4 regions of the Mongoliitalea daihaiensis genome follow, and region 4 is predicted to be linked to each of the others. Evidence: riboswitches for the same ligand, from Rfam matches in the RefSeq annotation. Region 4 holds a riboswitch; each other region holds the start of a gene.

Region 1 (7,511 bases), 400 kb from region 4:
TACAGGAAGACCGATTGGTTTGGGATGGGAGAAGGAAAATATTCCAGCAATTTTAAATGTTTGGTTTGCTGGTTCAGAAGCAGGGGATGCTATTGCTGATGCCTTATTTGGAGAAGTAAACCCTTCCGGTAAATTAACGATGACATTTCCTCAAAATGTTGGTCAGATTCCTCTTTATTACAACCATAAAAATACTGGGAGACCTCTTGCAGAAGGAAAGTGGTTTGAGAAATTCAGGTCCAATTATCTCGATGTGACTAATGAGCCACTGTATCCATTTGGATTTGGATTGAGTTATACTTCATTTCAGTATGGAGAAATGGAGTTTAATAAAGTGGAGCTGAAAGGAGATGATAAATTGTTAGTTAAAATTCCAGTGACCAATATAGGTCAATATAGTGGTCAAGAAGTTGTCCAGCTCTACATCAGAGATAAAGTTGCTAGTGTCACGAGGCCAGTCAAGGAGCTCAAAGGATTTCAGAAAATCCAATTAGAGATAGGACAGACCAAGCTGGTTGAATTTGAAATCACCGTGAAGCATTTGAAGTTTTATGACTATGACTTAAATTATGTTTGGGAATCTGGTGATTTTGAAATTATGATAGGAGGTGATTCTCAACAAGTAAAATCCAAAACAATTAGCTGGAAAAATTAGAAGACTATGAAGAACTACATGTCGATCATCTTTGCTCTGATATTGATCGGGTATACCAATGCCTTAATGGCCCAATCTTACACAATTGCAAGCTATAATATAAGGTTTGATAATCCTGGAGACACAGGTAATTTATGGAAAGATAGATTGCCCCATTTAGTTTCCTTGATCAATTTTCATGAGATAGCCATTTTTGGTACACAAGAAGGGCTGAATAATCAGCTTGAAGATCTTGCACAAAATTTAGGGTATGCATTTATAGGAAGTGGCAGAGATGATGGTGGAAATACAGGGGAGCATAGTGCAATATTTTATGATCCCCTCACATTTAAATTACTTCAAAAGGGAGACTTTTGGTTATCTGAAACTCCAACTATTCCAAGCGTCGGTTGGGATGCTGCCATGAATAGAATTTGCTCTTTTGGTCAATTTCAAACAGAGGAGGGGATCGTTTTTTGGGTATTCAATGCCCACTATGATCATGTTGGACAAAAAGCTAGAGAAGAAAGCAGTAAACTGATCATGGGAAAAATTAAAGAGCTTAATAGTAAGAACGATCCAGTTATTTTCATGGGAGATTTGAATGTGACACCTGATAACATAGCGTATAAGACCATCATTCAATCTGATTTTTTAAAGGATAGTTATGAGCTGTCAGAGCAAGCGCCTCATGGGCCTATCGGTACGTTTAATGCCTTTAACTGGGACATGATGCCCGATAGAAGGATTGATTATATTTTTGTCAGTGAGCAAATAGGTGTAACAAAATATGCTGTTTTGTCTGACAATTATGGAAAAAAATACCCCTCTGATCACTTTCCGGTTTTTGCAAGAATATGGTTCAAATAGACTCAATCAGGAGCCTTTAAATTTGCGTTAAGAGGATGAAGGGTTTGAATGAATCGGTACTAATTTTTGATGATGGAAATATTGATTTTTTATAACTTAGCTGAGCAAGTAGGCTTTCTTACTCGATCAACTAATCAATCCAAGAGCTCAAATACCCTCATAAACCTCGGCTGTTCGCTCATCAGTATATCAAGTGCTAAGGTTTGTCTCTGACCATCTTTTGTGATGGAAAATCCTATTCGGCTTTGGGGAGGAAATGAAAACAAACAAGAAACACAAGAAAAATCAATAGAGACTACACAACTTTTACAAATTATCCATTTTTTAAGTCTATCGACTATTTCTGTTTCAGATAGATTAGAAGGTAAGCTCCCTAGAAAAGCATCTACAGGAATCCCTATCTTATCTTGGTCATCTAGTAACAAAGGATTACAAAAAGCTGTGTCTAAAGTGCATATCAAAGGATCATTGCGGTGAAACAATTCGCAGGAACTTGTCAATAAAAAACAGAGTAAGAATAGTAGTTTGATTGGATTTTTCATCTGTCAACAGTCTGATTATAGCTAGTACGCATGAAAAGCATAATCCGCTACACCCCTGACCAAAAATCCCATAAATTCCCTACATGAATTACACAAATAAAGAGGGAATGCAAATCCCCATTATCTCCAGTCCGAGATTGCAAATCTCGGACAGCAGGCAGCGGGTGTTTTTCAAAGATTAATCGTCTATTTAACACGCACAATTACATCGCCGCTAACCATGTATCAATTTATATCGCGTCAGTACATATCACTCTCTACCCCTCAAAATCAATCTATTCCAATATCTTACCTCGACTTCTCCAACGCCCGCTCAATATCAGCAATAATATCATCCTGATGCTCCAGACCTACCGAAATCCGTACCAAACCATCGGTGATCCTTACCAGAGCACGCTCTTCCGGACTAAGTTTGCTATGAGTAGTGGAGGCAGGATGGGTGACAATGCTGCGGCTATCACCGAGATTGGGCGTGATAGAAATCATCTGTAACTGATCAATGAAGCGTTGGGCTCTCACCAAACCACCATGTAGATTGAGCGTGATGATACCGCCCCCCAATTTCATTTGCTTTTTTGCTAGCTCATACTGGGGATGGCTAGGAAGAAATGGATATTTGACAAATTCTATATCCTTACTTTCTTGGAAGTATGAAGCTACTGCCAATGCATTGCTGCAATGCCTGTCCATTCTCACGGCCAAAGTCTCCATGCTTTTTGACAACACCCAAGCATTGAAAGGAGACATAGAAGGTCCAGTGTGTCGGGTGAAGTAAGTGACTTCATCCATCAATTCCTTAGTTCCCAAAATCAATCCTCCCAACACTCGTCCTTGTCCGTCAATGAATTTTGTTGCTGAATGTGTCACTATATGGGCTCCCCATTTGGCAGGTTGCTGCAGATAAGGGGTGGCAAAGCAATTGTCGACCACCAAAATTAGGTTATGGGCAGCAGCAAATTTTCCAGCCCATTCCAAATCAATGATCTCCAAACCTGGATTGGATGGCGTTTCTAAAAAAAGCATTTTGGTAGTTGGCTGCACTAACTGATCCCAATTTTGATAGTCTGAAATATCCCCATAGGTGGAGGTTATGCCCCATTTAGGAAATACTTTAGTCAACAGTTGGTGTGTAGATCCAAATAAGGAGCGTGCAGCCAAGATATGGTCTCCCTGCTGTAAAAGAGATGCTATTGAACCAAACATTGCTGCCATTCCTGAGGCAGTGGCGATTCCCGCTTCCGTTTCTTCAGCCACGCATAATTTATGAATCAATTCTGCAGTATTAGGATTGGAGTATCGGGAATAGATATTTCCCTCCACTTCTTCGGCAAACAGTTGACGGGCTTCTTCTGCACTTTCAAAGGTAAAAGAAGAGGTCAATGAAATAGGGATGGAGTGCTCCCGTTGATTGGGATTACTAGGGATATTTCGGATAGCGTTGGTTTCAAAATTAGACATGGGATTGCTTAATCAATGAGTTATTGTTTTTTTTAAACTATGGAAGGATACTGGTAAGGGTAGGTGATGACGATCTAAATTACTCCTATACTCGCTTGCGCTTGTATGACGCCTGCTAGTAGATCCATTAAAAATACCGGTAAGATGTTCCGATAAAGGAAAGAAAGTAAGGTTGAAGGTAGTAATTGTTTTGTACATAATCGTCAATTTATAGTTCCCCTAGGGGCAGGTTTTGGCACCTTTTCCTTGAGGGGGAATGGTTGCCAGAGGGTCACGGAGCCTGGTCTCTTACCTCTTCTTTATAAATTCGATAAAGAATCTGGCACAAAGAAAAGGACAGTCTCCTTGAAAAGCAAATTTGTTAATGGCTTTTCAAGAGAATGTCCTTTGAATCTATATGATCAAAGAGTCTCGAAAGGCTAGTTGGTCATCGCTGGAATATCTTTCTTGGAATTGGTCTCCCGATCTCCTACTTCTAAAACTTCGTAGACCACAAATTTTGCAGCTCCTCTCCAAGGAAGTGGGCTCAGATATTCCTTGTAGCGTAGTTCCACAAAGCGACCACTTGCTCTTTCCAATTGCTGGGCTACTTCATCTCCTTGGGCACTGAATCTAAATTCATTACTTTGAAGAGCACCTGCCGATGGACTTTGAAAGCCATCCTGAACCAAGCGTCCTTCCCAAGTCTTAAAAACAAATCCTTTTTTTTCAAAATAATTGAGTGTTCCTCCTTTGACTCCTTCTCCGAATACGAAGAAATATCGCCAATATACCAAGGCTACCAATACGAGGATGATTATTGGAATGCTTACTTTTAAAAATTTTCCCATGATATGCTGTGTTTAAATTCCAATAAATGTAAGAAAAGCTGCTTTCATTTTACAATCTTAAAAACATTCTGTCCTCAAATTTTATTTCAATACCATGCAAATGTTTCAGTTTTCATCGGATCGTAATTTATTACCCGCCCAAGGGGAGGCCTTCTATTATCAAGCATTTTTCAGTGATGAACAGTGCAGGACTTATTGGCATCGTTTGACACAGGAAATTGCTTGGAAGCAAGAACCTATATGGATGTTTGGCAAACAAGTGATGCAACCTAGACTCACAGCTTTGTATGGTGATCCTGAGAGACCCTATGGATACTCTGGCATTGAAATGATTCCTGTTGCATGGACAGATTTTTTGTTAGAAATCAAAAAGGCCGTGGAGCAAGTGTCTGAGGAGACCTTCACCCATGTTTTATTGAATTATTACCGTCATGGGGCTGATAGTATGGGCTGGCATAGGGATAATGAAAAAGTTCTCGGAGAAAACCCAACTATTGCATCCGTAAGTTTTGGGGCATCCAGAGCATTTCAATTGCGGCACTATCAAACAAAATCGATGAAGCAATCTATAGCCTTGGAAAATGGATCGCTGCTCTTAATGAAGGGGGAGTGTCAGCACTATTGGGAACATCAAATCCCCAAAACCAAAAAGGTTTTGGGGGGTAGAATTAATTTAACTTTTCGAAAATTACTGTACTAACCATTTGTAGGTTCCATAACCTTCTTTATCCATATCTGCTAAGGGTATAAACTTCATAGCAGCAGAATTCATGCAATAGCGAAGATTGGTTGGTTCCGGCCCATCATTGAATACATGGCCTAAGTGTGATTCGCCTAATTTGCTTCGGACTTCCACTCGTAGCATACCATAAGTTGAGTCTGTCGGCTTGTCAATCAACCGAGCGTCAATTGGTTTAGTAAAAGAAGGCCACCCAGAATAACTTTCATATTTGTCGGCACTGCTGAATAGAGGAGCACCTGAAACAATGCAGACATAAATGCCTTTTTCTTTGTTATCATTGTACGTATTGTTCCAAGCGCGCTCAGTCGCTTCGTGCATCGTAACATCGTATTGCAACTTGGTTAAGCGCTTTTTCAACTCTGCATCATTAGGTTTTTTATACTGATCTGATAAATTCACTGGCCAATGTTTGGCGATGAATGCATCTCTTCCTGAACCTCTTCTGTAGGCATAATATTCTCCTGGTTCTTTTTTGTAATAATCCTGATGATATTCCTCAGCTTCGTAGAAGTTGGTGAATTTGATTACAGGAGTGACAATTGGTTTATCAAAGATTTTCGCTTGGTCCAATGCTTTGATTGCTTTCTCAGCTACTTCTTTTTGGGTTTTGTCATGGTAGAAAATGGCCGAAGAATACTGGAAGCCTCTATCATAAAATGAACCTCCTTCATCGGTTGGATCGAATTGCTGAAAGAAGATGTCTACCAATTCCGAGTAAGAAATAACATCAGGATTAAATGTGATTTGTACAGATTCCCGATGACTCGTTTTGCCGGAAGATACATCTGAGTAGCTTGGGTTTTTTTCCTTTCCTCCTGCATAGCCGGATACAACTGAAATTACCCCATTGATTCCTTCAAATGGTGCTTCAATACACCAAAAGCAGCCACCTGCGAAAGTTGCTAACGAACGAGTATTTGAGAGCGTAGCAGCATCAGCTGATGTATCTTCTGGTTGAAGTTGTTTGTTCTCAGCTGAAGAACATTGTGAGAATAGCAAGGCTATCCCAAGTACTAGGTAACTAAACTGAACTTTTATTGAGCGCATAGGTCTTTTGATTATAATTTTATTTTCAGGCACGATTTTGGAAAAGGCATCGTTCTGAGGAAGTCAATATTTTATTTGGTTTTATCTACGAGTTAAAACTATGAAATAGATGCAGGTGTTTGTAAGATTTCCATCTTTTACCAACTATTAACAAAAAGCACTATGAAAAAAATCCTTCAATTAACCTTCGCCATGGCAGGTCTACTGTTCCTGTCTTTTACCCAACAAGTATATGCACAAACATCAGGAGGCTTTGGAATCCGAGGTGGTGTCAATTACAATTCTAGTGGACAGTATTTCAAAGATGCAGGTTTGGCATGGGGAAGTCCAATGGACAACGTAGGCTTCAACCTAGGAATGTTTGGAAAAGTAAATTTGGGTCCAATCTTTCTACGTCCGGAATTGAATTACACGCAAGTCCGCTCAGAAGTCAATTCAGAGGTTTTTAAAACCCAATTATTGGATGCGCCTTTACTGCTTGGAGTGAATGTACTAGGGCCTATCATTTCTGTATTTGCAGGTCCTGCTATGCATTATTATATCCAAGATGAATTAAGACCTTTTGAATTTGATAAATGGAATGCCGGTTATCAGTTTGGGATTGGTCTGAATTTCGGAAATTTAGGAATTGACCTCCGTTATCAGCGTGTGCTGAATGGACAAACCATTGTGATTGATGATGTATTCACCGGTAACGGAGATTTTGCTTTCCAGAATTTAATGTTGGGACTGTCGATTAAGTTTTAGCATGAAATGACGCTCGCAGAAAGCGCATAAATCGAAGAAGGAGTTTGAACTCAATGAGGTTTCTTGGATTTCTATGAAAACCTTGGGTTAGTGCAGACCTTCTCTATTTCATGAAATCAGCGAAAATGTGAATAAAAAAATCAGTACACATGAACAGCCTTAAAATTCAGCTCTCATGTGTACTGATTCATATTCATCCTTCATCCTTCATCCTTCATCCTTTATATTGTTTGTCTGTCCACAGATTGCTCAGGATAAATTTTGAAGTCATTTAATTCCTCAACAGCTCTCTTCTTCTTCTTCAATGATGGGGCTTAAAAGCCACGGCAATTGATATCTGCTATCTTTTGAAATACAATGAGTTTTATTCATTCAAACACTAATTTTTAAAGTGGGTTAGAACCCACAGTCCTATCCATCATTCAACATGTCTCGTCCTGAAATTACTTGATATTTTTTTAAGAACAATTCTCTTATCTACACGCCACTAATATATCTCCGAACCTGTCTACCACAAGTAGAAGCATATTTCAGTTTATTTCGCGTTAGCATATTTCACTTGTTTTGATTCTCTCTCTCGCATTTCGCTTCTATCTTCTAAACCCCAAACTTCTCCTTCAAATACGCTAATGCCATTCCAT
Region 2 (7,511 bases), 1.3 Mb from region 4:
GTTAAAACCAGGGACTTGGGGACTGGCATTGGTGAGAAAAAAGCTGTCATACATACTTTCTGCACTGTAGCCCATATCTGCTGCAGGAGCTAAATGACCTCGGTCATATCCCGAATTGCGGTAGGCAGCATCTCGAGGACTAAAGTCACCTAATCTCCTTTCCATTCGAAAATTGCTTGACCGTTCTTCCCCATTGCCTAGATTGTCTTTGCAAAGCAGATAGCATACCCATTTGGTATTTTTGGTGAGGGTATCAAATTCCAATACAAAGCCGTTGTAATCTAAAAAGAAGTCTTTGGAAATAACTTCCGGAACAAACCCCCTGTAAGTTTGATCTACAAAAGACAGGTCAATAGAAGAAATAGCTGCGGTTTCAGCTGGTTTTTCTGGAATTATTAAAGGAACAGGGATCTTACTTAAAGTTGTAGGTTCAAGTGTTTTGCAGTTGGTTACTAAAACGAAGATGAAAAGGACGAGTACTGTTTTTTTCATTAATTGCTGAAGCTGTATCGCACACCAATATTAGCTCTTAGATTTAATCCATCAAAGAAATAATTGGGGGTTGCTTCTAGAAGAATGGCAAATTGACGGTGCTCTTTGATCGGTTTGAATGTCATCCCTAAGGGTACGCCAAACCTAATCCAATCATCAAAGCTATAACCTAACATCAAGCCTGCATGAAGGTTATACCATTCACTTTGTTTCAAATTCCGATTAAAGTAGCCTTCAATTGTGAATGGAAAATTTATAAGTTCTGATGCTGTGAATCGTAACTCTCCAAAGTTTTTATTTTCAATATTGGAACCTATACCAACCTGTCCAATCACTCCACTATGGTAGATACCAACATGGATGTTGGAGGATTCTTGGGCAAAAGAAAAAAAGCTAAGGGTTAAAAGAAGTGATAGGAATAAGGATTTCTTCATAATTTTTTTGGCTTAGGTTATAAACGTAAACATAAGGTATTTATTAACTAAAGCCTAAATGATTTTTATAAAGTTTTTTTGAATATATGGTTGTAGTAATTGATGGATAGATCGAGGTGTTAAAAGGTCAACTTTTATACCTAATTCTTCTGAAAGTTCTTGTTCTAGGCCAATGAGTTCCAATAAATCCAAAGGTTGTTCAAAATCAATCAAAATATCCATGTCATTATGTACATTTTCTTCGCCACGCGCATACGATCCGAATACGCCTACTAGGGTAGGTTCGGCTTTCTTGGTGACATTTTTGATGATTTCTATTTGATGTTGTGTTAGCATAAAACTAATTTATCAGAATCATTTTTTCCTCATTTAAAGTGTTCAAAAATTCTAACCTAAAAATTTGCACATTTTTTCATGTAAACTGAATTGGTTACCATACATTTAAAGCCTCCTGAGACCATGTGTATAACCAAAACAAAATCAATTATGAGAAAACGGTAGATTTTATTTGTATCAATTTCTTAACTTACTCAATAAAATCAGAAAACTAATCTTGTAAATGTATTTAATTCAACCAGTAGCAATTAAATTCATATGAAATTATCAAAACCTCTAAGCTTTCTAACTTTCCTTTTAATCTTGGTTTTTATTAGTGATAAAAAATATAATCAGCATTCCGACGATTTGAACTGGGTATTTCTTTCCTTAATTTTAATTGCAAGTATCTCTGCATTAGGTTTTAAAGTGAAAGAAGGTGGTTTGTCGAAAAGAAGTTTATATGTTATTCTATTTTCTACACTTGGTTCATTTGTAATTTTGTCGTATTTCTTAATGTATGGATAAGTTACTTCTGCACTTATTCGCATCTTTAGTTTTGTTTAGCCGTATGTTCTTTCTTAGCTTGGGAGAAGAAACCAAATTTCTTTGATTGACTTCTGTTAAGTTTAGATCATGTCTATCGTATCTTTTTAAAAAATTAAATCTTTGTTGAAAAATATACTTTCATTGCTGTTTATAATTCCATTTGCCATTTCTTGTACTTTGTCAGATAGAAATGTAGAGCAACATACTATTTCTACTATTTCATTAGATAATTTGAGTTCTAATATGCTTGATGTGGGAAGCTTAAGGCTAGTTAGGTTAAAAGAAAATCAATTCTCTCAAATCGTGAATGTAGAAAAAGTAATTCATGCTGATGAGGACTTTATTATTAGTGATAAATCATATAGTAAAGCTGTTTTTATTTATGATTTAAATGGAGAATATATCAATCACATTCATGAACATGGTGTAGGTCCAAAAGAATTTAAATTCATACAAGAAGTAATTTGGGATGAAGAACATCAAAAACTTTGGATAATACCAATGGATTTGCCAAAGGAAATGGTTTACGATCCCAAAGGTAGTTTTATAGAAGAGTTCAAGGTAAGTCCTAATTCCTATGTAAAAGAATTTGTGGTCTTTGGTAAAGATAGATTTACTTTGAATCTGTCACATATGGATTTTAGTGATAATGTTGTTTTGCATAAAAAGCTTGGCTTAGATAAAAGTTGGGTCCCTTTTGACGAAAAGCTAGATAATTCACCGATTGTAAATGTAAATTCTCTCTTTAAATCAGGTGATCGTGCCATTTTTTCCATTGGAGCAAGAGATACTATTTACGAATACAATCATAAAACAGAGGAGGTTTCTGTCAAATTTGCTGTGGATTTTGGGAGGAGAAAAATTCCTAATGATTATTTTTCCTTACCATATGAAGAACAGTTCCAGCAATTTTGGAATTCAAACTCTTTGGCTGGTATAAATGATCTTTATGAAGTGGGAAAATATATCACTTTTATGGGGTTAAGTTCTGAAGGATTTGAAGTATTTATTTATGATATGAAAAATGAAGTTTTATATGACTCCAAAAATTTGTTTTCTGAACATTTGAAAGGAGCTTATATTGAGAGGATTCTAGGAGTAACAAAAGAAGGTGAATTTATCGGAACTTTGAATTCAAAAGACATTAAAAGCATCAAGGAAACTCGTCCGATAAAGAAAAACTTCGAAAGCTTTGATGATATCGATAGGGAAGATAAAGTTTTGGTGCTGTTTTCTTTTAAGTAAAAAATTTTTAAAAAATATACACACATAGTATACTGGAGTACCCTATGAAGTCTTGTAACTGGACATTTCTCAAGGCAGCTATAAAGCCTTAGGTAAAACACCCCATTACCCATACCACATCGAAGATGGGCATTATTTCGTAAAGTTAGAGACCGACTAGCGTGTAGCTATTTTGCGCTTACCCATTTATTAGAAAAGTACACCTGTCAGGAGATGTATACGCTGACAGGTGTATTTTTTTGCATTTAGAGCTTATCAAAAGCCTGCTGGAAATCTTCTTTGATATCTTCAATGTGCTCGATTCCCAAAGATACCCGAAGCATGGTTGGAGTTACTCCCGCAGCCGTTTGTTCTTCTTGGCTTAGTTGCTGATGGGTGGTTGCAGATGGTTGAATGATCAAGGTTTTTGCATCGCCTACATTTGCCAGGTGAGAGACCAATTTCAATTCACTGATAAACTGGCTGGTGCTTTCTTTATCACCTTTTAGTTCGAAGCTCAACACTCCTCCAAAGCCATGAGTCAGGTATTTTTTGCCGAGTGCATGATGGGGAGAGGAAGGGAGTCCGGGATAGTTTACTTTCTGCACTTTTGGATGGTTTTCCAGCCAAGTTGCCAATGCCAAAGCATTCTCTACGGTTCGTTGCACCCGCAGGGAGAGAGTTTCCAGTCCTTGTAGCAACAAAAAGGAATTGAAGGGGCTTAAGGCTGGTCCAAAGTCTCTCAATCCTTCTACTCTGGTCCTCATGGCAAAGGAAATATTGGGTAATCCCAATGGATTGTTTTCTCCAAACACTTCCCAGAAATTCAATCCATGATAGCCCTCTGATGGTTCGGAGAATTGTGGGAATTTGCCATTACCCCAATTGTAATTTCCTCCATCGACGATGATGCCGCCTATGGAAGTTCCGTGTCCTCCAATCCACTTGGTGGCAGAGGAAGTGACGATATTGGCTCCGTGCTTAATTGGCTGGCATAAATAGCCTCCTGCTCCAAAGGTGTTATCCACCACCAAGGGTAAGTCGTATTTCTGGGCCAGTTTGGCAAAGGCTTCGAAGTCTGGGATATTGAATTCAGGATTCCCGATGGTTTCCAGATAGATAGCTTTGGTATGTTCATCAATCAATGGTTCGAAATCTTCTGCATTGTTCCCTTTGGCGAATTTGGCAGTGATGCCGATTCTTTTGAAAGCCACTTTAAACTGATTGTAGGTACCGCCATAGAGCGAAGGGCTGGAGACAAAGTTTTCTCCTGCCTGAATGATATTATTCAAGGCCAAGAATTGAGCTGCCTGTCCTGAGGAAGTTGCCACCGCTGCTACTCCACCTTCCAACGCTGCGAGTCGCTGCTCGAAGACATCTGTGGTGGGGTTCATGATACGGGTATAGATATTCCCGAACTCTTTTAGCGCAAACAAATTTGCGCCGTGTTCAGCGGAATTGAACACGTAGGAGGTGGTTTGATAAATGGGGACCGCTCTGGAATTGGTTGTTGGGTCGGGGTTCTGTCCTGCATGTAGCTGCAAGGTTTCAAATCGATAAGCCATGGATATTGAAGTTTAAATTTATGATTATTAGTTAACTATGGTCCGAAAACCTAGATGTTATCGTGCAAGCCAATCGTTGATACCGTTAATCTGTAATCAAGATGAAGCCAAGTGAATAAGAAAGGGTAGTAAGCAATGTATATCATATGGTCAAGAATTTATAGTTCCAAGGAATGCTTGGTGGGAATTGGCACCTTTTCGATAGTTCGATTGGTTGCCAGAGGGTCGTAGAGCCCATCTCTCGCCTCTTCTGTATAAATCCCAACACCTAAAAAGTGAAAGGATGATGCAAAGAAAGGAATGCTTAGACACAAATGCAAATAAAAGTCTACAAAAATTATAGAGTTTATGTATTTTATTTAAAATAGGATGTTTTTATGCAGTAAATGCCTAAGCTAACCTGTTTTTCACGGGAACTTTTGAGATTCGATTTTTATTTTACTGCTTTATTCCCCACTTTTAAGATTCAAAAAAATCTAGCCATGGAGCTCCAACTATCCACCCCTGCCTTATTATTTTCTGCGATTACGTTGATGATGCTGGCTTTTACAAACCGCTTTTTGGCCATTGCTAATCTCATACGGGGATTGCACAAAAAATACTTGGAAAATCCCGAGCAGGAGATAATTATTGAGCAAATTCACAACTTGAAAAAGCGCTTGAGCATGATCAAATACATGCAGTTGTGCGGAGTCTTGAGTTTCTTGCTCTGTGTGATATGTATGTTTCTTATTTTTATTGACGCCCAAGAGGCTGCAGATTATGTATTTATTGGCAGCATGTTGGCTTTATTGGTGTCTTTAGGAATTTCTATGGTGGAAATCCTGATTTCAACTCAAGCGCTGACCTTAGAAATTCAGGATATGGAATCTGCATTTCAAAAAAGGTCCTCAAGCTTTTGGTTTAAAAAAGATAAAAACGATGAATAAATTACTGATTATAGGGTTCTTTTTGCTTGTATCTTGCAAGGAGGCCGCGGTTACACAAGCTCAAGAAGCTTGGGGCGGAGAACGTTTAAAAACAATTGTCTTAACAAATTTACAAGAAACTGAGGATTTTTATACTTGGTCTTCGGATAGAATTCCTATGGTTTCCGCCCATCGGGGAGGCCCATATCCGGGCTTTCCAGAGAATTCTTTGGAGGCTTTCGAAAACACCTTGAAGCATACTCCATCCATCATAGAATTTGATGTAGCATTGACCAAGGACTCGGTGTTAGTCTTGATGCATGACAATACCTTGGATCGGACCACTACTGGTAAAGGACGAGTTATTGACCACACCTATGAAGAAATTCAAGACTTATTCTTGGTGGATAAAGAAGGAACGGTGACTGACTTTAAAGTACCAACCTTGGAAGAAGTTTTAGCTTGGGGGAAAGGAAAAAGCTTGTTTACAGTAGACATCAAGCGGGAGGTTCCTTTTGAAATGATTGTAGATGCCATCAAAAGGCATGAAGCTGAACCATATGCAGCTGTCATCACTTACAGTTTGGAAGCAGCACAACAAATCCATCGCCTGCATTCAGACTTGATGTTGTCGGTGAGTATCCGAAATGAGGAGGAACTTGCACGTTTCCAAGCTTCAGGCATTCCTGTAAACCGTTGGATTGCATTTACAGGGACCTCCGAGCGATCAGCGGCATTCAATCAGCAGTTGCACGAACTCGGGGTGTTTACCATCTTAGGCACCCTAGGCAACTTAGACCGAAGCGCCATTGCTAGAGGAGATCAGTTGTATGTTGGTTTTGTACAAAATGGTGCGGATATCTTGGCTACTGATAGACCCATTGAAGCAGCAAAGGCAATTGAAGGATTGATACCTATGCAGAGTTTGAAGGGGAAGTATTTTGGTCAATAGGATAGTTGTGAAGAGACAAGAAACAAGATGCAAGAATCAAGTTGCAGAAACAAGATGCAAGAATCAAGAATCAAGACAGGGGCGTGTAGAGAACTGACGGTTATGGTTTACGACTGTGCTGTTCGAGATTTGCAATCTTGAACTAGAGATAATGAGGATTTGTAATCCTCTAAGGGGGATCGAATTAATGAGAAGGAAAATTTCGAATCATGAATGTTGAACGCTGAATGATGAACGTTGGATCGGTACTAACTATAAATTAGGGTGAGAGAAGCAAGATGCTAGACATTAGACTCTCATTGCTTGGACCTCAAACCCTGAAAAGGGTTACAAAATAATAACCATGGGTTCTACAAACCCATGGTTGATGGGATTAGGTTAATCATCAATCCAAAAGGGCTTGTACTAACGCTCTCTAGAGTAGAAATCAATAATGCTGCCCCGTCAGGGCAGACACTAAGGTGTAGATGCTTTCGGCCACGGGTCGAGACCCGTGGTTACTGTTGTTTTGCCCTTTCAGGGCAGGGCCTACTCGGAATTTGCAATCTTGCCCAAAAGGTTTGGAAGGTGAAGTAATTTTCTTGTGAAATTGAAGTATTAAGGAAGAAAAAAATGTCGAATGATGAATATCAAATGCCGAATTACGAACTTTCGACTAATTATTGATTCAGGAAATAAAAAAGAATAATCGTATTTCAACCACCATCTAACTGTGGACAGTCGACAGTGGACCGTCGACCCCAACCAATCACTCAATCAACTAATCACTCAATCAACTACTATGACAATCGATCTACGTTCAGACACCCTTACAAAGCCTACTAGAGGTATGTTGGAAGCCATGTGGGCTGCGGAAGTAGGGGATGATGTATTTGGGGAAGACCCCACTGTCAATGCTTTGGAAGCAAAACTGGCTTCACTTTTTGGGATGGAGGCAGGCTTGTTTTGCCCATCCGGCACCATGACTAATCAAATTGCCATCAAGCTACATGCAGGGCCTCATCAGGAGGTCATCTGTCATAAACATTCCCACATCTATTTGTATGAGGCGGGAGGCATTATGGCCAATGCC
Region 3 (7,511 bases), 240 kb from region 4:
CCAAAGCAGGTGTAAAAGTTGCCATCAGAGCCAATGATGCCGAAAATACCAGAAATCTTCCATTCAATGCAGGATTTGCCGCTGCTTATGGCATGGGTAAAGAAGAAGCTTTGAAAGCAGTGACTATCTACCCTGCTGAAATTTTTGGAGTTGCCGACAGATTGGGTTCATTGGAGGTAGGAAAGGATGCCACGCTATTGGTTGCAACCGGCGATCCATTTGAAACCCGTACGCAAATCAGACATGTGTTTATCGACGGCTACAGAGTCCCAATGAGCAACAGACACATTAAATTATATCAGGAGTTCTTGGAGCGCTCGCCTGGTTTGGAGAAGAATTAAATCAATTTTAACAATAAAGCGGTGAAGAAATTCATCGCTTTTTTTTTATCTTCGACTAATCAAAAAACTCACACTCATGATTGTATCTACTACACCTTCTTTAGAAGGTTATGCTATTACAGAATACCTTGGAATTGTTTCTGGTGAAACCATTATTGGTGCTAATGTATTTAAGGATTTCTTTGCAAGTATCACAGATATCGTAGGTGGACGCGCAGGTGCTTATGAACGCGTACTCAGAGAGGCTAAAACCACCGCCATGGCTGAAATGCAAATGCAAGCCCGAGCCTTTGGTGCCAATGCGATTGTAGGCATAGACTTGGACTATGAAACCATACGAGACGGAATGCTAATGGTAACAGCCGCCGGAACAGCCGTAAAAATCACAAAATTATAGTAGCACACAACAATTCTACCTGAATTGACCTTTAACGTATCAATTTATTTGATAGCAACACAGTACCCTCAAGCATACCATAATTAACTCTAACTTGTGTATCGAACCAACAAAAAACTACTCATAGTCCCGAGTAGTTTTTTTGTGTCTCAATTTTCAAATTCCTTACTTTTTCACTAAATTAGTAGACTAACATTTTTCTTTATATGATGAATCCAAGAATTCCAGAGGGGCCTTTAGATAAAAAATGGGAATGGTACATTGCAAAAGCCCGTCTGATCAATCCAGCCAACCGCAGGAAATATAAAGTAATTGTCGTAGGGACAGGCTTGGCAGGTAGTGCCATTGCTGCAAGTATGGCAGAACTCGGTTTTCAATGTGAGGTATTTACCTATCATGAAAGCCCCCGTAGAGCCCATAGTGTAGCAGCTCAAGGAGGCATCAATGCTGCTAAAGGTTACAAAAATGACGGGGACAGTGTGTGGCGTATGTTTTACGACACCCTCAAAGGAGGTGATTTTCGGTCGAGGGAAGCCAATGTTTTCCGAATGGCAGAGTGCTCCATGGCCTTGATAGACCAAGCCGTAGCACAAGGAGTACCTTTTGCGAGGGAATATGGAGGCTATCTAAGCAACAGATCTTTTGGAGGAGTGCAAGTTAGCCGTACATTCTACGCTCGAGGTCAGACTGGACAGCAATTGCTGCAAGGGGCCTACCAAGCCTTGATGCGACAAGTTGCATTACAGCAAGTTCAACTGAATACCTGTCATGAAATGATGGATTTGGTCTTGGAGAATGGAAAAGCTAAAGGAATTATTGCTAGAAATTTGGAAACTGGAGAGCTCAGTACTCATCAAGCAGATGCCGTGATTTTAGCAACCGGAGGATATGGCAAGATTTACTACCTTTCTACACTTGCAATGAATTGTAATGGCTCAGCCATCTGGAGAGCGCATAGAAAAGGGGCTTATTTTGCTGCTCCAAGTTGGACACAATTTCATCCTACTTCCCTACCTCAACTGGGAAATCATCAATCCAAATTGACCTTGATGTCGGAGTCTCTTCGCAATGATGGAAGAATCTGGGTACCGCTCAAAGCCCACGATACAAGAGCTCCTCAAGATATACCAGAAGAAGAAAGGGATTATTACCTTGAACGAAAGTATCCTTCCTATGGAAACCTTGCTCCCAGAGACATTTCCTCCCGTGCTGCAAAAGAGCAAATTGATGCAGGTAAAGGAGTAGGACCCATGAAAAATGCTGTGTACTTGGATTTCCAGACAGCTATTCAACGAGATGGAAAAGAAACCATCCAAAAACGCTATGGCAATCTATTCGATATGTATGAAAAGATTACGGGGGTCAACACTTATAGCTCCCCCATGCTGATATCACCGTCCGCTCATTTCTCGATGGGAGGATTATGGGTAGATTACGAATTACAAAGCACCATCCCGGGTTTATTTGTTCTAGGAGAAGCAAATTTTGCAGATCATGGAGCCAATAGGCTAGGTGCCAACTCCCTGCTACAAGCATGTGTGGATGGGTATTTTATTGCTCCGCATACAGTCATGAATTACCTAGCAGGGGAAAAGCCTTCCGAAACTCCACATCATGAATTTGGCACTATCGAACGCTTAGAAACCGAAAAACGAATCCAACGATTGCTTCAGATCGGCGGTAATAAAACTGCCGAACAATTCCACAGAGCATTAGGAACCATCCTTACCAAAGAATGTGGGCTAGCTCGTGAAAAATCCGTCATGGAAGCAGGACTTGAAAAAATCAAAGCCCTGCAACAAGAATTCTACACCCATTTAAAAGTCCCCGGTAATGCCAAACAATTGAACATGGAATTGGAAAAAGCCGCCCGAGTTGAAGACTATTTAGAACTTGCTCAGTTAATCTTCCACGATGCTTTGCAACGCGAGGAATCCTGTGGCGCACACTTTAGAGTAGAACATCAAACTCCCGGAGGAGAAGCCAAAAGGGATGATTTAAACTATCAATTTGTATCTGCATGGGAATATGCAGATGGCAACTTTAAACTCCACAAGGAAGACTTACATTTTGAATTTATCAAACCACAAGAACGTACCTACACCTGATGATGAAACTAACATTAAAAATATGGAGACAAGCATCCAATGTATCCAAAGGATCATTTGAAACGTATGAGTTGATTGATTTACATCCAGAGATGTCAGTACCAGAGATGTTGGATGTGTTAAATGAGCAGCTCATTTTGGAAGGCAAGGAACCTGTAGCATTTGACTCAGATTGTAGAGAAGGTATCTGTGGACAATGTGGCTTTGTTATCAATGGAAATATTCATAGCCCGGAAAAAGGTGTGACTACTTGTCAAACCCATTTGAGAAGTTTTAAAAGTGGAGAAACTTTAGTCATCGAGCCTTTCCGTGCCAAAGCCTTCCCCATCAAAAAAGACCTTTGTATAGACCGGAGAGCTTTTGATCGTATCATCATGGCCGGTGGCTACATCAGTGTCAATACAGGGCAAGCTCCTGAAGCTAACAGTACCCGAATCTCACATGAATTAGCCGAAGAAGCTTTTGACTCAGCTGCATGTATCGGTTGTGGTGCTTGTGTAGCTATGTGTAAAAATGCCAGTGCAGCTCTCTTTACAGGGGCCAAAATCAGTCATTTAGCCATGTTGCCACAAGGAAGTGTAGAAGCTGGTAAGCGCGTCAAATCCATGGTAGCTCAAATGGATGCGGAAGGCTTTGGCTCTTGCACCATGACCAAAGCCTGTGAAGCAGTCTGTCCACAAGGGATTTCTGTTGCGAATATCGTACGGATGAATTCAGAATATTGGAAAGCTTAAAAAAATATTTAGTAATCGTTGGATAATCCAAATTCCAACTATTACTTTGCAGTATCCTTTCACTTTTTAGTGCTTGGATTTATATAGAAGAGGCGAGAGACAGGCTCTGAGACCCTCTGGCAACCATCCGTGTGGAAAGGTGCCAATTCCTGCCGATTGGAATATCTCCCTTCGGAACTATAAATTCAACAGTTATGATACGTATACCCATACAGCATTAACACATCTTATTCAAAAGCAAACGATTAATCCTATTCGTTTCTTCCATTGGCTTTGGGCCAATCGCATTTACTTGTGTTACATCTTCTTAGTTTACCTTTCCCATGAATTTGATCAGCAGTTATTATACCATCGATATGAGTCAAGATACCTTTATCCATCGTGAATCCTTTACACTAGAATCCGGAGAAGTTTTACCCGAATTTGAGTTATCCTATACGACCATGGGTAATCTCAATGCTTCCAAAGACAATGTGATATGGGTTATCCATGCATTAACAGGCGATGCAAAGGTATCAGATTGGTGGAGTGGACTCATCGGTGAGGACCGCTTCTATGATCCATCCAAGCATTTTATTATCTGTGCTAATTTATTGGGTTCCAGTTATGGCAGTACCTCTCCCCTTTCAGTGAACCCAATTACCGGAGATTTCTATTATTATGACTTCCCGCATGTCACACCCCGAGATATGGCGAATTCTTTGGACTTGCTGAGACAACATCTTGAAATTGAGAGCATAGACACCATTATTGGTGGTTCCTTGGGAGGTCAAGTAGGATTGGAATGGTCATATCTCCTCCAAGATCGAGTTAGACACAGCATTATCATAGCATCTAATGCCAAAGCTACGCCATGGATACGGGGCTTTAACGAAACGCAGCGAATGGCCATCGCTTCTGATTGTACCTGGGGCGAACGGCAGCCAAATGCTGGCAAAGAAGGCCTCAAGACAGCACGCGCCATAGCCATGCTTTCCTATCGGCATCCCAAAGATTTTGAACTCAAACAAGAAGATCAAGAAGAAAAACTGGACAACTACCGCATCTCCTCTTACCTCCAATACCAAGGTCAGAAACTTTCCCAGCGCTTCAATGCTTTTTCTTACTGGGCCTTGAGCAAATCGATGGACTCCCATGACTTGGGAAGAAAAAGAGGCGGACTGACATTAGCCTTACAACAAATACCTAGCAAGGTTTTGGCCATTGGGGTGGATACCGATATGCTGTTTTTAAAGGAAGAATCCCAATTCATTGCTAAGAATGTACCCAAAGGAACCTATCGGGAAATTAGCTCTCATTTGGGACATGATGCATTTCTTATAGAATATGAACAAATGAGTTATATTCTCAGTAGTTTCTATTTAGAAGATACGCTTTGAGGGTTACTTGGTAATCAAAAGCTCGAAGACCAATACGCCCTCTTCTATATCCGCTCGGTTGGGATGTGTCGTGCAAACCCACATTCCTGCCAGATCGGAATAAAGTAATTGAGGATTGTAGGAATTTGAAGGAAACAAGAATTCACCTTGCTTTTCATAGGTAGAGTTCACCAAAATCATTCCCCATTTGGAAGGAATAAATTCCATTCCAAAAACCTCTTCTTCAGGTTTTTCCTCAAACTTTACAATTCTAGCAAGCAATTGCTGTTTTGGTAATGGAAAGAGCTCCCAATAAGCATCTGAATAATTTAACAACCGCATAATTTCATCCATATCTTCAAAAATATCTTTTGAAGAGGAAGGAGGCATAGGGGAAAATTGACTAAAAGAAACTTCTTTTTGCAGCAATTCTCCTTCTTGGAAGGCCCAAATATCCTTAAAATTGTGATTGATGATTACTGCACCATTCAGTCCTCTAAATAAGGTAGGCATGATATTTTTATTCAGGTTAGTTCCTAAAAAATCGGTAGAGTAAGTGGAAACAACACTGATTTCATTCGATTCCAAATCCAAACGAAGCAAATTAGGTGTTTTTTGAATTTCTTCTACACTTAAGGTATTCCAAGCAAATGTCAACGGTGCCGCAGGAAAGTAAATACTAGATTCCTCCACAATAAAATTAAAATTCAAAAGTGAAACATTTTGAGCCAAAAGCCTCTCAGTGGGTATAGAAACCCGTTGAAGAATAGTGCCTTCTGCATCGAATTGAATTAGTTTATCGCCAAAAGTCGAAACCCAAAATGACTCATCATACCCCCATTGAATATCCTGTCTAGGTCCGTCTAAACCATCTGGACCATCTTCTTCTAACTTGATAACCAAAGGAGATGCATCCTCAATGTCCTTATAAATGGCAATTTCCGAAGTAGGATTGTTAATCACTAAGATGTTGCCAGCGGGCGACACCCTCCATCCAAGATTAAACTGTCCCCAACCTTCTGGTAACTGGAGCTGCTTGGTTTGTCCTGTCAATTCAAAAATGAGCGCATCGATTTTGTCGGATTTAGTACCACAGGATAGCAGCAGCAATCCAATTACAGCGAAGAAAAAGTGTCGAATCATCGTTTTTAATTTAAATTTAAAAATTAAGTTTCAACTATGCAACTAATTTTTTAACCACTTACATGTACAGACATAAGCTCAAACAAATTTCATTGGACAAATCTTACTTTTTTACTAGTTTAATCCCATGAAATTCACACAAATCAAAGAAATTTGCTTGTACATTTCCGATTTGGATTTGGCAGAGGATTTCTATGGTGACACGTTGGAAATGCCCATGATTTCAAAAGTAAGTGGAAGGCATATTTTCTTTCGCTGTGGTACTTCTGTCTTACTATGCTTTATTCCTGAGGTGACAGCTAAAGAGACTTCACTCCCAGCGCATTATGCTAAAGGCAAGCAGCACATCGCATTCGAAGTCAATAAAAAAGATTATCTACAAACAAAATCAAAGCTATTGGCTAAGGGCATCAATATCACACATGAACAAGGCTGGAGAGATAATCTTCAAAGTTTTTATTTTGAAGACCCTTTTGGGCACGTATTGGAGATCGTACCCAAAGGAATTTGGGAATATTAGGGCATTACCTGCAAAAACTTTCGGGGAAGGTTTACTAGCATATTTTGAGCAATCCCTGGAATGCGGATGATGAAATAGTCCTTATTCCCTTTATTGATGCACTCCCCTTCCATTCCTTCCAAAGCACCTCCTACAATTTTCACTAGCTGACCTTTTTCTATTTCACCAGATTCGGTCTCAACTGCTACACCTGTTTCCAAAATCCGTTGAATGGTTTTGATTTCTTCCTCTCGTACAGTAGCATGCTCACCTGCAAAATGAACAAACTTCACAGCACCAGGTACCTGCAAGGATTCCCAAAGATTGGTTCTGCTTGTTTTAACAAACAAATACCCATTGAATAGGGCTTTTTGAACTTTCTTTTTACGATCAGACCATTGACGCAACTCTTCTATCAATGGCAAGTACACTTCCAATCCTTTTTCTTGTAATCGTTGCGCCACTTTCTTCTCCGCTCGGGAGGTTGTATATAGCACAAACCAATTCAAATCACTCATAATTTTTATTCCTAGCAGCTTCAAAAGTAATCAAAAAAGAAGTCTCTTTCCACGTCCTTAAAAGTAAAAAACCCTTGAGCTATTATCTCAAGGGTTTAAACAATTAAAAACCACCAACCTTTATTAAATCATGTTATTTAAATCTGCGAATAAGCATATTCAGTTTGTCCGCCAACAAATACATGACAGGTACAATTACTAACGTAAGGAAGGTTGCAAAGGTTAGACCAAATATTACAGTCCATGCCATCGGTCCCCAGAAATCTGCATTATCTCCTCCAATATAGAATTGTGGATCAAATTCACTCAGCAATGTAGCAAAGTTGATATTCATCCCGATAGCAAGTGGGATAAGTCCTAGTACAGTTGTAATTGCTGTCAGCAATACTGGTCTTAGCCTAGTTTTACCACCC
Region 4 (7,511 bases):
CCAACACAACTCCCACGATATTTTTCCCTATATCGTGTACGTCCCCCTTGACAGTAGCTAACAAAATCTTCTTCACACTGCTTTGTTCAGCATTAAAATCAGCGTCCCCAGCTTTGGGCATAAAGGGCTCAAGGTAGGCTACGGCTTTTTTCATCACCCGTGCAGATTTTACCACCTGCGGCAAAAACATTTTACCTTCGCCAAAGAGATCACCCACCACATTCATCCCATCCATCAACGGCCCTTCGATGACTTTCAATGGATTTACATATTTCACACGGGCCTCCTCTGTATCTTCAATAACATGGTCAATGATTCCTTTGATTAGCGCATGTTCAATTCTTTTTTCTACATTATCTGAGCGCCAAGCCTCATTGACTACCTCTTTTTTACCAGCTGATTTGACTGTTTCGGCAAACTCCAACAAGGCTTCAGTCGCGGTATCCTTTCGATCAAAAAGTACATCTTCTACCTTTTCCAATAAATCCTTTGGAATATCATCGTATACTTCCAACATCGTGGGATTGACAATTCCCATATCCATTCCATGTTTGATAGCATGGTACAAAAATGCCGCATGCATGGCTTCCCGTACTCGGTCATTGCCACGGAAAGAAAAACTGACATTACTCACCCCTCCACTGACCTTTGCTCCAGGGAGATTTTGCTTGATCCATTGAGTAGCCAAGAAAAAATCCAAAGCGTTGCGTCTATGTTCTTCCATGCCGGTAGCTACCGGGAATATATTCGGATCAAAGATGATGTCATGTGGATTGAAGTTGACCACCTCCACCAACAAATCATAACTGCGTTTACATATCTCCACTCTCCGCTCGTATGTATCAGCTTGGCCTTTTTCATCAAAAGCCATCACTACCACCGCTGCTCCAAATTTCTTGATGGTTTTTGCTTGATGAATGAATTCCGCTTCTCCATTTTTCAAACTGATGGAATTCACAATACTCTTCCCTTGCACACATTTCAATCCTGCCACAATAATCTCCCATCTAGAAGAATCAATCATAATAGGAATACGGCTGATTTCCGGTTCGGAAGCAATCAAATTTAAAAAGCGTGTCATAGCAGCCACTCCATCCAACATCCCTTCATCCATACACACATCCAAGACCTGTGCTCCACCTCTAACCTGATCCAAAGCCACATCCAAGGCCTCATCGTATTGACTGTTGAGAATCAAACGGGCAAATTTTTTGGAGCCTGTCACGTTGGTTCGCTCTCCTACGTTGACAAAATTGATTTCAGGTGTGAAAACCAATGGCTCCAAACCAGATAATTTCAAAACTTGACTATTTCTGATCTTACTCATCACGTTCTACTTCAAATGTTCTTCTTCGGGGACTATAATTAGCCGCTATACTTGCAATCGCCTGAATATGCTCTGGAGTAGTCCCACAACATCCCCCCAAAATATTCACAAAGCCTTCTTTCAAAAAGACCTCAATCTGATCTGCCATTTCTGTTGCGCCCTGATCATATTGACCAAATTCATTGGGTAACCCTGCATTGGGATATGCAGATACCAGAAATGGAGCATTTTCAGCCAAAACCTTCAGATATGGTCTCAGTTCTTTGGCGCCCAAGGCACAATTTAATCCTACTGAAAACAGAGGCACATGAGATACAGAGATTAAAAAAGCCTCAGTAGTTTGCCCAGAAAGCGTTCGTCCCGAAGCATCTGTAATAGTGCCAGAAATCATGACAGGAATCCCACCCTCTTCGGGATTTAAAGGAATGTTTCGCTGCTCAAAGACTTCTTGAATTGCATACAATGCCGCTTTTGCATTGAGTGTATCGAAAATGGTTTCCACCAATAAGATATCTGATCCCCCATCCAACAATCCTTTTACTTGTTCTTCATAAGCAGTTACCAATTGATCGAATGTAATCGCACGATACCCTGGGTCGTTGACATCCGGAGAAAGAGATGCAGTCCTATTGGTTGGACCCAATGCACCTGCTACAAACCGAGGGCAAGCTGGATTTTTAGCTGAAAATTCATCCGCAACTTCTCGGGCAATTTTGGCTGATTCAAAATTGATCGTATACGCCAGCTGAGAAAGTCCATAATCTTCCTGTGCAATGGATGTTCCTGAAAACGTGTTGGTTTCGATGATATCTGCACCTGCTTCAAAATAAGCAGCATGGATTGCCTTGATGATGTCAGGTCGGGAAAGGGACAACAAGTCATTATTCCCTTTCAATGGTTTGGGATGATTGGCTAGTTCGGGCGTTCTGAAATCCTGTTCCGATAGCTTGTAGCGCTGAATCATGGTGCCCATGGCTCCATCTAAGATCAAGACTTTTTGTTGCGCAAGTGATAATAACTGTTCCGTTCTGTTTTTCATAATCGTTCATAAAAAGCTTATACGAGTAGAACCGGAAGATAAAAAGAGAATCAACCGCTCATCTTTTTCCGGCATTTCCGGAAGGGGAGTTAGCACCTTGAATACAGGTTGCTAAGACGTCATAGGGCCCATCCCTCAGTCTTTCTCGATAAGCAAGCTCAAAAGTACGGACAAAAGGTGAATTTATTGGACTTTTTTACAAAATTATACCTTCAAAAAAATGAAATCTTCAAAATTGAGGAGAAACATTGCTTAAATTGTAAATAAAAAAAACATCCCATGAGATATTTGATTATAATAGGGCTCTTTATTCTTGGTTGTACACCAAATAATGATGGTGTAACACGAACTCCAAGCTCACCTGCAGCTGAAAATAATACCTGGGACGCGGAGGCAAAACTCCAAGAACTGGGAATTTTCCTACCTGAACTTTCCACACCCCTTGCAAATTACGTACATGTTGTTCGGACAGGAAATCTCCTATTTTTAGCTGGGAAAGGACCTCAACTTCCAGAAGGAGGGTATATACTAGGAAAAGTTGGAAAGGATCTAAGTATAGATGAAGGAAGAGAAGCTGCAAGATTGACCGGCATTGCACAATTAGCCGTATTGAAGGCAGAACTTGGAGATTTGAATCGAGTAAAACAAATTGTGAAGGTATTCGGCATGGTCCATGCTGACAGTGATTTCACTCAGCACCCACAAGTAATCAATGGATTTTCCGATTTGATGGTAGATGTTTTTGGGGAAAAGGGAAAACATGCCCGATCCGCTGTCGGCATGAACTCCCTTCCATTAGGTTTTGCTGTAGAGATCGAACTGATCGTAGAAGTAGAGGACTAAGGCCTGATACCAATACTGAATTGCACATAGGGATTGCTCATGTAAGAGCTCATACCTAGATCTCCTAATCTGTAGGCACCTATAGGCTGCTCGTATCCTGCATGTACTGCTGCAAATAATTTAAAGAATTTACCTAAAGCCAGCGGAAGCCCATATCCAAGATATACCTCTGGCTTGACCATCAATCCCCTGCCTGTAAGTCTCCCATCAAAATTGGGGTTTTCAAACAACGTAGGAAAATCCGGTTTGGATGGGTTTATCAAGGTATAGCGAAGATTTCCATATCCAAGACCTCCCAGAACACCCATTTCAATGTTTTTGAATTCAAAAAACTTTTTCCCTAGATTGGCATAAAGTCGGACGGAGTTGAGGGTATGATTGTACTGTTCATTGGCTTGTCCACTCATGCCGAGGTTATACAAATCGACTCCATATAACCAATCTTTGTTATATCCAAGAACCTTCAATCCCCAATTATTTGGTCTGCCTCCAAAGGTATTTAGGCCGTTCTCTGCTAATTTTTCATTGAGATTTGTAGGACTGGTAAAATTCATACTTCCCAAAAAATGAACCCCTATATCGGCATCTTTATAAAAGTAATTATGATCTGGGATAGATATCCCTGCCCCCACTCGCAAAAACGCTCCACTCTGCGTAGAGCTAAAACTCATGCCATTGAGTTTCCATGAATCTTCAAATGGTGAAAAGGAATACCCAAACTTCGCAATCAGTTCCAAGGCTTCATTTCTTCCAGGGATCGGAAAATCATATGCTAAATGAAAACCGAATTCTGTTAGAAAACCTGTCAAATTCAAACTACCACGGTGAATATCTCCATCTCTCAAAATAAATCCTTGCCTTGGGTCTGTCATAAACTGATTAAAAGTTGATGGCTCCTCGGGATTAATCATTTGAAAATTCAATGAGCCAGTTCCAATAGCCATGTAATGAATCAATTGAAACCTTCCCTCTTCGGTAAAAGAAAAACCCACGTTTAGCATCGCCCGCGAGGTTCGGTAACCGATTTGATAATCATCAAAGTCTGCTCGAGGGCTCGTACTTTGGATTACTTCAAGGCCTAAAATAAAATCATTGAACCGGGCCATATACCCAATTGTATAATTGGAGTACCCCTTTCTCAAAGAACTTAACCCTTTGTCTTCCAATAGATTATTAAACTCCCTCAAATTAGCACTAGTCGTCCCAATAGTTCCATAAAAAGTCGAACGATTGCTCAAATTACTTTGGGCATGTAGTTCGTGGAAAAACAAAAGACTGATTAGAAGCCCTACAATTTTTTTCATCGCACCAATTTTGTACTCAAAAATACGCCTAATGTTGGGCAAACATCAAGAATTACTCAAATTATGTTGCAAGTGTTTGACCAGTTTAGCATACATGCTGTCAGGATTAAAAGGTTTAGGCACATAATCGTTCATTTTTAAAGCCTCAAACTGCTCCTGAATCTCCTCCCAAGGAGAGGCTGTCATTGCTATGATCGGTAATGTTCGTAAAATCTTATCTGAATGTGTACGCACGAACTTGGCTACCTCAATCCCATCCTTTTTGGGCATCTGAAGATCTAGTACAATTAGATCAAAACTTTCTTTTTGCAAAATTTCGATTGCCTCTTCTCCATCATTGACAATGGTAAAATCTCCTACCCCCCACTTTTTCATAAATTTCTTGATCATCAGTTGATTGACAATATTGTCTTCCGCAATCAAAATATGAGCATTCAGTAGACTCTCTTTTACTTGCACTATCTTTGGGACAGAGGAGTCGATTGCTATTTTGGCTTTTGGAAGTGTCAACACAAAACTGACGCTCGTCCCTTTATTTAGCTCGCTCTTGACCATTATCTCACTTCCAAAAAGCTGAATAAGCTTTTTTACAATGGCAAGACCCAAACCAGTTCCACCGAATTTACGGGTTGTCTCAGTGCTCGCTTGCGTAAATGCATCAAAAATATGCATCAACTTATCTGGAGGTATCCCAATACCGCTATCCTGAATAATAAATTCTAGTTCTATCGATTCGGCATTTGACTTCTTAGGTATTACGGCTACCCTTACAAAGCCCTTTTCAGTGAATTTAATTGCATTGGAAACAAGGTTATTGATGATTTGTCCAATTCTTACGGGGTCTCCTAAGAGCGTACTTGGGATTTGATCATCGTATTCAAAAATGATCTGCAATTCTTTTTCCCTGGCTTGAAACTTATAGGAAGCAAGCATTCTTCCTATCAGATTTTTTAAGTCGATGGATATATACTCTATTTGCAACTTCCCTGACTCCATCTTATTGAAATCCAAAATATCATTAATCAAGCCTAATAGGTTTTCTGCCGAAAACTGTAGGGTTTTCAGATTTTCTATTTGATCAGGTCTTGGATTATCTTCAATGAGTAAATGCGTCAATCCGATGACCGCATTCATGGGAGTTCTGATTTCATGACTCATGATTGACAAAAATTGCGTTTTTGCATTCGCTGCCATCTCAGCACGCTCTTTAGCCAAAATTAGTTCTTTTTGAGCTTCTCTCAACTTGGTGACATCTCGTGCGATGCCATTGTACAAAAACTCCCCATCACTCGTATACACCAGCTTGGCATTAGAAGCAAATGTCTTGTATGTTTCATCTTTAGTTCTGAGCCTAAACTCTAAAAACTGAGTTTTGGACAAAAAGCCTTCATCTTCTCGTAAAAAACGCTCAAAAGCCTCCAAATCAGTTGGGTGCATAAACTGAGTTAGTTTGGAACCTATAACTTTAGACGATTCAAAACCTAAATATTGTTCAATATTGGGTGATAAATAGGTAATAGTAAGGTCCCGCTGCAAAGAAAATATTATCTCCGTACTATCTTCAACCAAGGTTCTAAACTTCTCCTCACTTTTGACAATCTCTTCCCTACTTTTTTTGATTGCTGTTATATCAGTCAGATAACCATAGAGTTCGGGCTTCTTTAATTCAAAATCCGGTTTGGACTGAATACTGAAATATACAAATTTTTGAACTCCTTTTGCTGAATGAATCATTAACTCTCCTGTTTCACTCGCTCCGTTTCGAATGGTATTTCGGACTTTTTGAATGAATACTGGTAGATCTTTGGGTGAAATTAACTTCAATGCCTCTCTGATAGGGATATTTAAATTGGGAGATTGTAATTCGAATAAATCTCTAAATCCTGGGGTGATAACAACACGTTTTTGATTGGAACTGTAGCGCCAAGAACCGGATTTTGCTAATATCTCTGTATTTATCAATAAATTTTCATTTCTATCCAATTGCTTTTTGATCGATCGATTGACAAATGCGCCTGAAAAAATATCTCCTAATTGCTTGATAACTAATAGATCTTTCACACTCCAAAAATCTTTATTTTCAAAGCCGCTGATTCCAAAAAAACCAGAAAGAACATTCGCTGCATAAAATGGAATCAACAAAATATTACAACTCTTAGATTCACAAAAAATGCGAGGAAAAACAGTATAAACTTCCGAAACCTCCTCATTCTCATGAAGTAATACTATTCCTTCGGAATCATAAGCAGTCAAAAAGTTAACGAAAGATTCTCGATCAATATTTTTTGGTAAATACCCCAACTTTTCCTCCCATTGAAAGGCAAGTTCAAATTTACTTTTTTCGGATTTGACCTGATAAATAAATCCCTTTTCTGCTTTAAAAAAAGCAGTCATTTGTTCTAATGAATCATTAAATGCTTCATCTAGATTGGAATAGACTGAATTTAAAAATTTGGTCGATAGGCTTGCCAGTAAACTTTCCAATTTATACTTTTTATCCAAAGCACTTTTTGTATAAAAAAGATCTGTGATATCTCTACCATTGAATAAAACACCTTGAATATTGGGGTCATCAAATAAATTGATTGCTAAGTTTTCGATCAACATTCTTGACCCATTTGCTTTCCGCATCCAGAAATTGACTTTCATTTGTTCCTTTGATTGCAGCAATTGATCAAATATCAGCAAATCGATCTCAATCGCCCCTTTGGCTACAAATTCTCGAAAAGATTTACCTATAATTTGACTGGGTTCATACCCTAAAATATCAATGACTGCAGGACTGATGTATTTATAATAGCCATTTTTATCCAAAATCGCTACCATATCCAAACTTCGGCGCATGATTCCTCTCAAAAAAGAAAGTTCCGTTTCTTTGGATATAAAAAAGGACATGGGGTTTTCTGTTTTTTTAAATACGGTCATATCCTTGGCATAAAGGGAAGCTAAACAAACTGATTTAGCAGTAAATTAGCAAATTAATGCAAAACTCGTGTTC

What was found. Region 4 has a riboswitch for S-adenosylmethionine ahead of IPZ59_RS12985 (homocysteine S-methyltransferase family protein). Riboswitches for the same ligand answer to the same signal wherever they lie in the genome.
Region 1: linked by a shared signal. The riboswitch ahead of IPZ59_RS11180 (trans-sulfuration enzyme family protein) and the one ahead of IPZ59_RS12985 (homocysteine S-methyltransferase family protein) in region 4 are both predicted to bind S-adenosylmethionine.
Region 2: linked by a shared signal. The riboswitch ahead of IPZ59_RS07410 (O-acetylhomoserine aminocarboxypropyltransferase/cysteine synthase family protein) and the one ahead of IPZ59_RS12985 (homocysteine S-methyltransferase family protein) in region 4 are both predicted to bind S-adenosylmethionine.
Region 3: linked by a shared signal. The riboswitch ahead of IPZ59_RS11850 (homoserine O-acetyltransferase family protein) and the one ahead of IPZ59_RS12985 (homocysteine S-methyltransferase family protein) in region 4 are both predicted to bind S-adenosylmethionine.

Annotation. Positions count from the first base shown of each region.
Region 1 is NZ_CP063779.1:2,658,616-2,666,126, forward strand. It holds gene bglX (beta-glucosidase BglX) at 1-655, shown strand, start outside; gene IPZ59_RS11170 (endonuclease/exonuclease/phosphatase family protein) at 662-1,504, shown strand; gene IPZ59_RS11175 (hypothetical protein) at 1,730-1,981, shown strand; gene IPZ59_RS11180 (trans-sulfuration enzyme family protein) at 2,335-3,504, opposite strand; SAM riboswitch class I at 3,710-3,812, opposite strand; gene IPZ59_RS11185 (hypothetical protein) at 3,924-4,334, opposite strand; gene IPZ59_RS11190 (alpha-ketoglutarate-dependent dioxygenase AlkB family protein) at 4,435-5,034, shown strand; gene msrB (peptide-methionine (R)-S-oxide reductase MsrB) at 5,023-6,123, opposite strand; gene IPZ59_RS11200 (outer membrane beta-barrel protein) at 6,286-6,870, shown strand; gene IPZ59_RS11205 (dienelactone hydrolase family protein) at 7,468-7,511, opposite strand, start outside.
Region 2 is NZ_CP063779.1:1,743,704-1,751,214, forward strand. It holds gene IPZ59_RS07390 (DNA/RNA non-specific endonuclease) at 1-492, opposite strand, end outside; gene IPZ59_RS07395 (hypothetical protein) at 492-926, opposite strand; gene IPZ59_RS07400 (nucleotidyltransferase family protein) at 981-1,262, opposite strand; gene IPZ59_RS07405 (6-bladed beta-propeller) at 1,914-3,035, shown strand; gene IPZ59_RS07410 (O-acetylhomoserine aminocarboxypropyltransferase/cysteine synthase family protein) at 3,281-4,579, opposite strand; SAM riboswitch class I at 4,735-4,840, opposite strand; gene IPZ59_RS07415 (DUF2721 domain-containing protein) at 5,062-5,508, shown strand; gene IPZ59_RS07420 (glycerophosphodiester phosphodiesterase family protein) at 5,501-6,439, shown strand; gene IPZ59_RS07425 (threonine aldolase family protein) at 7,221-7,511, shown strand, end outside.
Region 3 is NZ_CP063779.1:2,819,252-2,826,762, reverse strand. It holds gene IPZ59_RS11870 (amidohydrolase family protein) at 1-341, shown strand, start outside; gene IPZ59_RS11865 (YbjQ family protein) at 418-738, shown strand; gene IPZ59_RS11860 (fumarate reductase/succinate dehydrogenase flavoprotein subunit) at 945-2,846, shown strand; gene IPZ59_RS11855 (succinate dehydrogenase/fumarate reductase iron-sulfur subunit) at 2,849-3,580, shown strand; SAM riboswitch class I at 3,657-3,766, shown strand; gene IPZ59_RS11850 (homoserine O-acetyltransferase family protein) at 3,904-4,959, shown strand; gene IPZ59_RS11845 (DUF4221 family protein) at 4,963-6,081, opposite strand; gene IPZ59_RS11840 (VOC family protein) at 6,209-6,601, shown strand; gene IPZ59_RS11835 (UpxY family transcription antiterminator) at 6,598-7,098, opposite strand; gene IPZ59_RS11830 (efflux RND transporter permease subunit) at 7,232-7,511, opposite strand, start outside.
Region 4 is NZ_CP063779.1:3,063,300-3,070,810, reverse strand. It holds gene metH (methionine synthase) at 1-1,327, opposite strand, end outside; gene IPZ59_RS12985 (homocysteine S-methyltransferase family protein) at 1,320-2,366, opposite strand; SAM riboswitch class I at 2,422-2,521, opposite strand; gene IPZ59_RS12980 (RidA family protein) at 2,646-3,209, shown strand; gene IPZ59_RS12975 (hypothetical protein) at 3,206-4,513, opposite strand; gene IPZ59_RS12970 (PAS domain S-box protein) at 4,559-7,408, opposite strand.